Regions from separate parts of the Curtobacterium sp. SGAir0471 genome, predicted to be linked through region 1. Evidence: predicted binding sites of a transcription regulator. Region 1 holds the regulator's gene; the other holds the start of a gene.

Region 1 (5,868 bases):
GACCTACCCGCCGGAGGGCTTCACCCCGGCGGAGTCGCGGGCGCGGATCGGCCACGGCGACGCGCGGTTCGAGACCGCGGTGACGCAGGCCTTGACATGGCAGATCCAGGAGCGCAGCGGCATCCGCGTGCAGGTCGAGGACCAGCCCGACGACGACGAGGTCCGCTACAACCCGGTGACGTTCGACGAGCACGGCGTCCCCGTCGCGCCGGCGTCGATCGGCACGCCCCGCGTCGAGAAGTTCGCGGCCGACGGAACACCGCTGCTCACGGCCGGCACCACGGCGACGCTCGAGATGCACGCGTTCGGGCAGACCGTGCACGCGCCGGTCCGCGTCGTGTCGATCATCGACGAGACCGACCGCAAGGGCTTCGCGTACGGCACCCTCGAGGGGCACCCGCTCTCCGGCGAGGAGTCCTTCGTGGTCGAGCGGACGAGCGACGGGTCGGTGTGGCTCCAGGTCCGGCAGTTCTCGCAGCCGTCCAGCCGGAAGTGGGCGTTCGTCGCGCCCCTGCTCCGTCGACAGCAGCGGGTGATGGCCGCCAAGTACCTCAGCGCACTCCGAGGCGACTGACGACGGAACGCGCCGCGGCGCACGGCCACGAGCGCGGCAGTGCACGGGCCACGCCCCACCGCGCCCCGCTCAGTGCAGCGGCGGCAGCGCGGCGATCGCGTCCTCGAGCAGCCGGGCGTCCTGCACGCAGTCCCGCGCGACGCACACCGCACTCGTCCCCCGCAGTGCGTCGACCTCGTACACCCCGGTCGCCACCGCGACGAACGGGATCCCCACCGCGTCGGCCGCCTCGCCGTCCCGCGGGGTGTCCCCGACGATCACGGCACGCTCCCCGGACAGTGCGGCGGCGGCGCGCGCGGTGACCCCGGTGCGCTCGACCTCCGCGTCCCCGAAGTACGAGTGCTCCCAGTCGAACGCGTCGAGGTCGAAGCCCGCTCCGCCGAGCTTCACCCGTGCGCGGTGCTCGGAGTTGCCGGTCAGCAGGCCGTTCCGCCAGCCGAGCTCGGCGAAACGTCGGACGAGCGCTGCGGCTCCCGGTGCGGGGGAGCGGCGTTCGCCCCGGCCGTACCGTTCGTCGGTCAGGTCACGGAGGTGCCGGCTGACGGTGGGGATGAGCGCGTCGTCGAGGTCGTGCGCCCGGACGTGGTCGGCGATGAGCCCCGCGTCGGTGCGGCCGTGCTGGTGCCCGACCTTCAGCACCAGGTCGCGGCCGACGGCACGTTCGACGGCCAGGTGGTACAGGTTGCCCGGCGACGCGGCGTTCAGGACGAGGGTGCCGTCGATGTCCCACAGCACCGTGGTGGGGACGGTGTGGTGCTCCATGGCTCCATCATGGCCGAGAATGGAGTCCATGCCGAGTGCGCTCCCGATCGCCGATCCCGCTCCCGCGGACGGCCTGCTCACCCCCGGCCCGGGCGCCGGCGACGTCCCCTTCGGGGTGTACGTCCACGTGCCGTTCTGCCGGGTGCGCTGCGGCTACTGCGACTTCAACACCTACACGGCATCCGAGCTGCGCGGTGTGCGCCGCGACGACTACGCCGGCCACGCGGTGCAGGAGATCCGCTGGGCGGCCGAGGTGCTCGATCGCTCCGGCGTCCCGCGACGCCCGGTCTCGACGGTGTTCTTCGGCGGTGGCACGCCGACGATGCTGCCCGCGGACGACCTCGTGATGATCCTCCGGGCGATCGACGACACCTGGGGGATCCTCCCTGGGGCCGAGGTCACGACCGAGGCGAACCCGGACTCCGTGGACGCCGACTCGATCGCCACGCTCGAGCGCGGCGGGTTCACCCGGATGAGCTACGGCATGCAGTCCGCGGTGCCGCACGTCCTCGCCACGCTCGACCGGACGCACGACCCCGAGCGCGTCCCGGTGGTGGTCGACCTCGCGAAGCAGCGGGGTCTCGACGTCAGCCTCGACCTCATCTACTCGACGCCGGGGGAGTCCCTCGACGACTGGCGCACCTCGCTCGACGCCGCACTGGCCTGCACCCCCGACCACGTCTCGGCCTACTCGCTCATCGTCGAGGAGGGCACGGCCATGGGGCGCATGGTCGCCCGCGGCGAGCTCCCCGCGCCGGACGACGACCTGGCGGCGGACATGTACGAGCTCGCCGACCGCACCCTCGCCGACGCCGGGTACGCCTGGTACGAGGTGTCGAACTGGGCCCGCACCGACGAGCAGGGCGGCCCGGACCGCCACGCGAGCCGGCACAACCTGTCGTACTGGAAGGGCCACGACTGGTGGGGCGTCGGCCCGGGCGCGCACTCCGCGGTCGCCGGCACGCGCTGGTGGAACGTGAAGCACCCGGCCGCGTACGCGAACCGGGTGCTCTCCGGCGAGTCCCCGGCGGCCGGGCGCGAGACGCTCGACGCCGACACCCGGTACGTCGAGCGGGTGCTCCTGGCGGCGCGCGTTCGCGGCGAGCTCGGCACCGCGGAACTCGGTCGGGAGGCCCGTGGCCGCGTCGCCGGCCTCATCGCGCGTGGTCTCGTGGACGGCTCGGCCGCGGTGCGGGGACGCATCGAGCTGACCCTCCAGGGCCGGCTGCTCGCGGACGCCGTCGTCCGCGAACTGCTCGACTGACGCGCGGGCTGCCGCCCGCGCGCTACTGCTTGATGAACTCGATGGTGAGCGGGTAGCGGTAGAAGTCCCCGCGGTTCGCCGCCACGGCCGCCAGGATCGCGAACACGATCACGAGCACGCCGATGATCGGCAGCAGGACGAACCCGATCACGACCAGGCAGAGCAACCACGCCACGACGTACGCGATCGCCATCGTGATGTGGAAGTTCAGCGCCTGGCGGGTGTGCTCCTTGATGAACTGCCCACGGTCGCGCAGCACCAGGTAGGCGATGATCGGCACGACCAGGCTGAAGAAGATGCCGCCGACGTGCGTCAGGGTCGCCCACAGGCGCTGGTCCTCCGGCGACATCGGCTGCGGCGGCGTGAAGCCGGCCGGGTACTGCGGTCCCTGCGGGTTCTGGGGTCCCCCCGCCTGTTGGCCGTACCGGCCGTCCTGCGGGCCGCCTGGTTGCTGTCCGTAGCTCATGCCGTGAGCGTACCGGCGCAGGCCCCCGCGGTCCCGGTCGGTCGGTGGTCGGGCGTAGGATCAGCAGTCGACACGTCCGAGTGCCAGCATCGAACGGAAGGGGTCCGGATGGTCAGCGAACGCTCCCTCGAGGTCCTCAAGGCCATCGTGCGGGACTACGTCGCATCGCGGGAGCCCGTCGGCTCGAAGACGATCGTCGAGCGCCACGCCTTCGGGGTCAGCGCGGCGACGATCCGCAACGACATGGCGCAGCTCGAGGACGAGCAGCTCATCGCGGCGCCGCACACGTCGTCCGGCCGGGTCCCGACGGACAAGGGCTACCGGGTCTTCGTCGACCACCTCGCGGCCGCGCGGCCGCTGTCGAGCGCGCAACGGCACGCGATCGAGACCTTCCTCGGCACGCCGAACGACCTCGACGAGGTCCTCGGGCGCACCGTGCGCCTGCTCAGCCAGCTCACGAACCAGGTCGCGCTCGTGCAGTACCCGTCGATGGTGCGCGCCCGCGTGCAGCACGTCGAGCTCGTCCGGCTCGGTGACACCCGGCTCATGGTCGTCCTCATCACGGACACCGCCCGGGTCGAGCAGCGCGTGGTCGAGACCGACGTCCCCCTCGACGAGGACTCCCTCACCGAGCTCCGCACCGTGGTGAACGGCGCGAGCGTCGGACTCCTGCTGCAGGACGTGCCCCGGGCCCTGCGCGCAGTGCCGCAGCAGCTCCGCCCGGACGCGCAGGCGCTCGGTGGGGTCGTCGTCGCGACGCTCATCGAGCAGGTGGCTGCGAACCGCCAGGACCGCCTGGTGATGGCCGGCGCGGCGAACCTGGCGAAGAGCGAGCGGGACTTCTCCGGCGGCCTGTTCCCCGTGCTCGAGGCGATCGAGGAACAGGTGACCCTGCTCCGGTTGTTCGGCGAGATGCAGGTGGACGACGTGGCCGTGGCCGCGAGCATCGGCGCCGAGAACGCCGAGTACGGCCTCGACGCGACGAGCATCGTGGCCGGCGGGTACCTCGCCGGCGGCGGGGCGGTCGCCCGACTGGGCGTCCTGGGCCCGACCCGCATGGACTACGGCACGAACATGGCCGCCGTCCGCGCGGTCGCACGGTACCTGTCCAAGCTGCTGGGCGAACATTGACCGGACCACGCGCCCGACGCGCGGTGTCCTGCGGACCGGCTCCGCGCCTCCAGACCGATCTGCGGCGACCGCCGCGACCCACCGACCGAACCGAAACCGACTGAGGGAACCGTGGCAGACCACTACGACGTCCTCGGCGTCCAGCCGGACGCCTCCGATGCCGACATCAAGAAGGCCTACCGACGGCTGGCGCGCGAGCTGCACCCGGACGTCAACCCGAGCCCGGACGCGGCCGAGCGCTTCAAGGACGTGACGCACGCGTACGACGTGCTGAGCGACCCGGAGCAGCGCCGGCGCTACGACGCCGGGCCGCAGGCCGACAGCCCCTTCGGCGGCGGCGCCGGCGGGTTCAGCGACATCTTCGACGCCTTCTTCGGCGGCGGGGGCGGCGGTGGACGTGGCAACGGTCCGCGGAGCCGGGCCGAGCGCGGACAGGACGCCCTGCTGCGCATCGAGGTCGACCTGGACGAGGTCGTCTTCGGCACGCACAAGGACGTCGAGGTCGACACGGCCGTCGTCTGCGAGACCTGCAACGGCTCGTGCTGCGCGCCGGGGACGAGCCCGCGCACCTGCGACATCTGCGGCGGCTCCGGGCACATCCAGCGCCAGGTCCGCTCCCTGCTGGGCAACGTCGTGACGAGCGCCCCCTGCGGGACGTGCCGCGGCTACGGCACCGTCATCCCGAGCCCCTGCCCGACGTGCCAGGGACAGGGCCGCGTCCGCGCGCGCCGCACCATCCCCGTCGACGTGCCCGCGGGTGTCGAGACCGGGCTCCGGCTGCAGATGCCCGGACAGGGCGAGGTCGGCCCGGCCGGCGGTCCCTCGGGTGACCTCTACCTCGAGGTCAAGGTGCGCCACCACGACGTCTACAGCCGTGACGGCGACGACCTGCTCGCGACGCTCGAGGTCCAGATGACCGATGCGATCCTCGGTGCCCACACCACGATCGACGGGCTCGACGGGCCGGTCGAGCTCGAGATCCGTCCGGGCGTGCAGAGCGCCGACGTCCTGGTGATCAAGGACCGCGGCGTGACCAAGCTGCGCGGCAACGGACGAGGCGACCTCCGCGTCGGGGTGCAGGTCGTGACGCCGACGAAGCTCTCCCACAAGGAGCGTGGACTGGTCGAGCAGCTCGCGAAGTCCCACAGGGCACCGGGACCGCAGCTCGCGCGCTTCCAGCAGGGCATGTTCGGCAAGCTCCGCGACCGCTTCTTCAACTTCTGATGGCCTCGCTCCACCTGGTCGAGCCGGGCGGGCTCGACGGCGTCGGTGTCGGCGACCCGGTGTCGCTCGACGGCGCCGAGGGGCGGCACGCGGTGTCCGTCGCGCGGGTCCGCGTCGGCGAGACGCTGCGCATCGCGGACGGGCGCGGGACGGTCGTGACCGGTGCGGTGGTCGCGACGGGCAAGGACTCGTTGACGCTGACCGTGTCCGACGTCTCGGTCGACGCGGCTCCGCGCCCCGCGCTGGTGCTCGTGCAGGCGCTCGCGAAGGGCGGACGGGACGAGATGGCGGTGCAGGCCGCGACCGAGATCGGCGTCGACCGGATCGTCCCCTGGTCGGCCGCGCGGAGCGTGTCCCGGTGGGACGGTGCGAAGGTCGAGAAGGGTCGCGCCCGGTGGGCGGCGATCGCCCAGGAGGCCGCGAAGCAGGCGGTCCGTTCGCGCGTCC
Region 2 (5,868 bases), 1.7 Mb from region 1:
GGCTGCGTGCCGTGGCCGAGGAACGCTGCGCGGCCGCCGGGGTCGCGCTGCGGATCCCGCCGTTCGACCTGTGCACCGACAACGGCGCCATGATCGCGGCGGTCGGGGCGCGTCTGGTGGCCGAGGGGCACGCGCCGAGCGACCTCGGCATCGCGGCGGACTCCACACTGCCGGTGACGACCGTCCAGGTCTGAGCCGCGGGTCCCGGTCGCGGGCGTCGGTCGGGCCGGTGCAGGCCCGGGTCTGCCGGTGCGGGCGCTGGTCGGGCTCGTGCACGGCTGCGCCTGAACCCGTTCGCGGCCCGTGTGGGAGGATGCTCAGCAGGCACCGACCGACCGGGTGCCGGGAGGGGTGGACGGTGTCCGATCAGAACCAGTGGCCGAAGCCGGGCGAGTCGAGCGGGGGCGACGACGGTCGGCCGCAGCAGGACCGGCAGCCGGACGGCCAGCAGTCGGGCACGCCGCAGTCGGACAGCCAGCAGGGCTCGCCGTCCGCGCGGTCGTCGAACGGGAACCCGTACGCGCAGCCGTCGCAGGACTCCCCGTACGGCCAGGGGCAGCAGTCCGCGAACCCGTACACGCAGCCCCAGCAGTCGTCGGGCAACCCGTACGCGCAGCAGCAGCAGCCGGGCAACCCGTACGGCCAGCAGCAGCACAATCCCTACGCGCAGCAGTCGCAGCAGGGGAACCCGTACGCGCAGCAGCAGCCGGGCAACCCGTACGCACAGCAGCAGCAGTCGCGGCCGGGGAACCCGTACGCAGCCTCGGGCCCCCAGCACAACCCCTACGCGCCGCAGCAGGGGAGCAACCCGTACGCGTCCCCGTACGCCACCGCCGGCTACCAGCCGTACGCCCAGCGCCCGAAGACGAACACCATGGCGATCCTGTCGATCGTGTTCAGCGGCGTCGCCGGCCTCTCGCTGCTGACCTTCGTCTTCGCGTTCTTCGCGGTGCTCGCCGGTCCGGCGGGGGCGATCCTCGGACACCTGGCGCTCGGCAAGACGAAGGCGACGGGGGAGTCCGGTCGCGGCCTGGCACTCGCCGGCATCATCGTCGGGTGGGTCGCGACGGGCATCGCCCTGATCGGGATCATCGTGTTCTTCGTGCTGATCGCCAACTCCGGCGGCGGGTACTCCGACCCGTACGACTACGACTCGGGCGCCTTCATCCGCTGACCCGCTCTGCTCCACGAGAGCGACAGGACCCCGCCGGACATCGGCGGGGTCCTGTCGCTTCCGCGGACGAGACCGGACGGACGCGCACCCGTGGAACCGGCCGCGGGCGCCGCCCCGCGGCCTACCCGGCCACGTCGGTGAGCCGCTCGCACAGGAGCGCGGTGTGCCGTCCCTCCAGGCGGGTGAGCACGAGCGTGACCGACCGCCGCCCCCGCAGTCGCAACCGCTTCCGGAACTGCGCCGGGTCCACGTCGACCCCGCGCTTCTTGATCTCGACCGTGCCGACGTCCTCCGCGGCCAGGCGCGCGGCAAGCTGCTTCACGTCGAGCGGCATCGTGTCGAGCACGCGGAACCCCTGCGCGAACGGCGTCGTCACGGCCCGGTCCGAGGTGACGTACGCGATGCCCTCGGAGAGCATGCGCCCGTCGATCGAGCGGGCCAGGTCGCCGATCAGCCGGGCGCGGATGACCGCGCCGTCCGGCTCGTACAGGTAGGCGCGGACGGGGCCGACCTCGACGTCCTCGGCGTCGGCGGGACCGCTCAGCTCGGCGATGCCGTGCGCGCCGATCACCGTCGCCGCGCGCCGCACACCAGCGCGCGCGAGGGGGCCGGACCAGAGGACGAGCTCGACGACCTCGCGGTCGACGGAGACCCACTGCGCCTCGAGCGTGTCCGGGATCAGGTCGCGGTCGATCCCCGGCCCGAGCTTGACGCCGGTCGGGGTGGTCGTGGCCGCGGCGAACACGGTGTCGAGCGACGGCGACCAGTCGTCCGGGTCGGCCAGGCGCTTCGTGTTCGCGTGCCCGGCGGTCCGTCGCGCGGGGTCCATCCACACGCCGTCGACGCGCGACAGGTCGAACGCTGCTGCGTCGCCGAGCTCGACCCGCGCGTTCTGCCACAGCGCGAGGTTGTGCGTCGCGACCGCTGCGGTCACCTCGTCGCGGTCGACCGCGGTGACGTCGAGGTCGAGCGCCGCCATCGCCATGGCGTCGCCGCCGATGCCGGAGCCGAGGTCGGCGACCCGGGTGAGGCCGGCCGCGGCGAACCGGCCGGCGTGCTGCGCGGCGACCTGCAGCCGCGTGGCCTGCTCGAGACCGGCCTCGGTGAAGAGCATGCGCGCGGCGAAGTCCCCGAACTTCGCACGTGCCTTCTGCCGGAGCTTCGCCTGGGTGAGCACGGCGGCGACGAGGCCGGGATCGTGCCCCTCGCCCCGCAGCCGGGACACCACCCGGACGATCTCGCCCCCGTCCGAGACGCCGGGGGTACGGTCGAGCAGGGCCATCCCCTCGGGGGTCAACAGCTGGGCGAGGTCGGCGGCTTCCACCCGACGATCCTCCCAGGTCGCCGGGGAGTCCGAACCGTGCTGGCACTCGGATTGACCGAGTGCCAGACTGTCCCTAGACTCGCGTTGGCACTCTCCTGTGCGTAGTGCCAACCGGTTCCCATCTGTACCGAGTCAGTACCGAGAAAGAAGAGGTCACCGTGGCCGTCACCATCAAGCCGCTCGAGGATCGCATCGTCATCCGCCAGGTCGAGGCGGAGCAGACCACCGCTTCCGGTCTCGTCATCCCGGACACCGCGAAGGAGAAGCCCCAGGAGGGCGAGGTCGTCGCCGTGGGCCCGGGTCGCATCGACGACAACGGCAACCGCGTGCCGCTCGACGTCGCCGTCGGCGACAAGGTCATCTACTCGAAGTACGGCGGCACCGAGGTCAAGTACTCCGGTGAGGACCTGCTCGTCCTCTCGGCGCGCGACGTCCTCGCGGTCATCGAGCACTGAGACCAGCAGCTCTCGTCACGAACGCCCCGTCCGGCTCGCAGCCGGCGGGGCGTTCGTGCGTCGGCCCGTCGGTCGGTCGGCCCGTCGGTCGGTCGGGCGGCCCGTCGGTCAGTCGCCCCATCGGTCGGTCGGCCCATTGGTCGGTCGGCCTGGAGGCGCGCTGTCCGCCCGCAGCGTCTGCGCCCCTTCCTAGGATGGTTCCGTGAGTGAACCGACAGCGGCACGTCCGGCACGCAGCGAGGCCTCCGTCGGTGTCGTGCAGGCGATCGTCGCGTACGGCCTGTGGGGGCTCATGCCCCTGCTCTTCGCGGCGATGGCGCCCGCCGGCGCGTTCGAGATCGTCGCCTGGCGGATCGTCTTCGGGCTGGTCTTCTGCGCCGTGGCGATCGCCGTCACCCGGTCGTGGCTCCGCACCCGCTCCCTGCTCGCCCAGCGTCGGGTGATGCTCGTGATGGGGCTCGCGGCCGTCCTCATCCTGGTGAACTGGACCGTGTACGTCGCCGCGACGACGACGAGCCACACGGTCGAGGCCGCGCTCGGCTACTTCATCAACCCGCTCGTGACGATCGCACTCGGCGTCGTCGTGCTCCGCGAGCGCCTCCGTGCGGCGCAGTGGGCGGCCGTCGGCATCAGCGTCGTCGCCGTCGTCGTCATCGCGGTCGGCTACGGACAGGTGCCGTGGATCTCGCTCGCACTGGCGTTCTCGTTCGGCCTCTACGGCCTGGTGAAGAAGCGGGTCGGCGGCACCGTCGACGCGCTCAGCGGGCTGACGATCGAGACCGTCTGGCTGCTGCCGATCGCGGTCGGGGCGCTCGTCGTGCTCGGCGTCACCGGTCTCGGCGGCGGGGTGACGTTCACGAGCGAGGGCTGGCCGCACGTCCTCGTCACCGTGCTCACCGGGCCGGCGACCGCGGTGCCGCTGCTGCTCTTCGCGTCGTCGGCGCGGCGGGTGTCGCTGTCGACGCTCGGACTGACGCAGTACCTGGCTCCGGTGATGCAGCTGCTGGTCGGGGTGGTCGTGCAGCACGAGGCGATGCCGCCCGCGCGGTGGATCGGCTTCGGGATCGTCTGGGCAGCGCTCGTGGTCCTGACGGTCGACAGTTTCGTGGCGGCCCGGGCCGCGCGCCGCCGGACGCTCGCGCCCACGGCAGCCGAGCCGGTGTGACGGAGGGGAGCCGCGCCTCCCGTCCGGCTGCCGCTCGCGCCGGGCACCGCATGAGTCCGCTCGTGTGTCCAGCCCGCGGAGTGGAAGCCGAAAGCGACAGTCCCCCGCCGAAGATCGGCGGAGGACTGTCGCTTTCGCGGTGGTGTTACTTCGAGACCGAGCCCTGGATGGCGCTCTGGTACACGGGCTTGTTGTCGCCGTCGAACTTGTAGATGCCGATGTAGGCGCTCGACGGGTCGTTCTTGCTGTCGAACGGACCGATGCCGGACGGGCCGGTGTACTGGATGGACTCACCCTTGTCGAGCAGGTCCTTGCACGCCTTGAACGTCTCGCACTTGGTGCCGCCGTCCGCGCCGGACACCGCAGCCATGTTGGCCTGGATGGTGCCCGAGTCGGTGCCCTTGCCCTTCACCGCAGCCAGTGCGGCCAGGGTCGTGGCGTCGTACGACTCAGCGGCGTACGAGTAGTCGGTGAGCCCCTTGCCCGCGGTCTTCTGGTAGTAGTCCGACAGACGCTGCTTCAGCTCGTCCTTCGGGCTGGCGCCCGGGATCGTGCCCTGCGCGCCCTCGAGGGTGCCCGGGTCGAAGTCCTTCGAGTAGTCCGCCGTGTTGCCGTCGGACATGTAGATCTTCGACATGTCGGCGTTCTGCGACTTGAGCTCCGGGATGATCGACTTCGTCTCGTCGAAGGCGAGCACCACGATGGCGTCCGGCTTCGCGGCGAGCGCAGCGGTGACCTCGGACGAGAACGTCGTCTGGCCGGGCGGGAACTCCTGGCCCTTGCCCTTGCCCCCGTAGACGACCTGGCCGCCCGAGTCCTCGACCGCCTTCTGCACGGTGTCGCGGAGGCCCGTGCCGTAGGTGTCGTTGAAGACCAGGAACGCGACCTTGGCGTTGCCGTCACCGGTGATGAGCTGGCCGAGCGCCGAACCCTGCACCGAGTCCGGCGGAGCGGTCCGGAAGTAGTGCGACGAGTACCCGGACAGGTCGGTCGCGGTGTTCGCCGGCGAGATCTGCACGATGCAGTTGCTCGTCAGCTGGTCGATGACGTTCAGCGTGACGCTGGACGACTCCGCACCGATGACGACCGGCACCTTGGCGTTGACGAGCTTCGTCGCGGCCGAGCTCGACACGGTCATGTCGTTGCTGTCACCCGAGTCGGTCGCGGGGTCGATGCTGACGTCCTTGTCGAGCACGCCGCCGGCCGAGTTGATGTCCTCGACCGCGAGGCCGACACCGGCCTCGGCGGGCGGGTTGAGGTACGACAGGGTGCCCGTCAGCGGGAGGATCGTGCCGATCTTCAGCGCGTCGGTACCCGGGGTGTCGGGGGCCTTGCAGCTCGCCGCCGGGTCCTTCTTCGCACCGCCGGCGGAGGCGGACGAGGTGGATTCGGCGCTGCCGCTGGTGGAACACGCGGCGAGGAGGAGCGCTGCCGCTCCCGCCACTGCCAGTGCCGTGGTGGCACGGGTGGTTCTGGTCATCCGTGGAGCCCTTTCTCTGCGCGGAGGCCCAACCGCATCGGGTCGAGCGCGGTCTCCTCCGCGTGGGTTGCCGAGAAAACTAGGGCCGAAGTGTTTCGCGTGTGTGTCCGAGATCGACACCTGGACGTTTCGTTACACACCCGTGACGAAACTGAGGAGGCGCACGGGAACCCCTGATGAGGAGTCCGTCCGGACGGTGCGCTGTACAGGAGGCGCGGTTCCGGGCGGCCGATGCGGGCCTCGCGCGTACGGTCCGGGCCATGAGCGACG

Evidence for each region. Region 1 encodes HrcA, which represses chaperone genes, less so after heat shock. Its sites were predicted from a motif close to TTNGCACTCGNNNNNNNCGAGTGCNAA; they were not measured.
Region 2: the regulator HrcA is predicted to act here: its motif matches at 2,538-2,564, upstream of groES (co-chaperone GroES).

Annotation. Positions count from the first base shown of each region.
Region 1 covers NZ_CP027869.1:1,422,953-1,428,820, forward strand. Annotated here, with positions in the region: gene C1N91_RS06500 (DUF1990 family protein) at 1-574, shown strand, start outside; gene C1N91_RS06505 (HAD family hydrolase) at 644-1,336, opposite strand; gene hemW (radical SAM family heme chaperone HemW) at 1,365-2,600, shown strand; gene C1N91_RS06515 (DUF4870 domain-containing protein) at 2,623-3,066, opposite strand; gene hrcA (heat-inducible transcriptional repressor HrcA) at 3,175-4,197, shown strand; gene dnaJ (molecular chaperone DnaJ) at 4,309-5,421, shown strand; gene C1N91_RS06530 (RsmE family RNA methyltransferase) at 5,421-5,868, shown strand, end outside.
Region 2 covers NZ_CP027869.1:3,262,733-3,268,600, reverse strand. Annotated here, with positions in the region: gene tsaD (tRNA (adenosine(37)-N6)-threonylcarbamoyltransferase complex transferase subunit TsaD) at 1-194, shown strand, start outside; gene C1N91_RS15145 (DUF4190 domain-containing protein) at 359-1,174, shown strand; gene C1N91_RS15140 (class I SAM-dependent methyltransferase) at 1,296-2,498, opposite strand; gene groES (co-chaperone GroES) at 2,657-2,953, shown strand; gene rarD (EamA family transporter RarD) at 3,156-4,118, shown strand; gene C1N91_RS15125 (ABC transporter substrate-binding protein) at 4,264-5,598, opposite strand; gene C1N91_RS15120 (SDR family oxidoreductase) at 5,859-5,868, shown strand, end outside.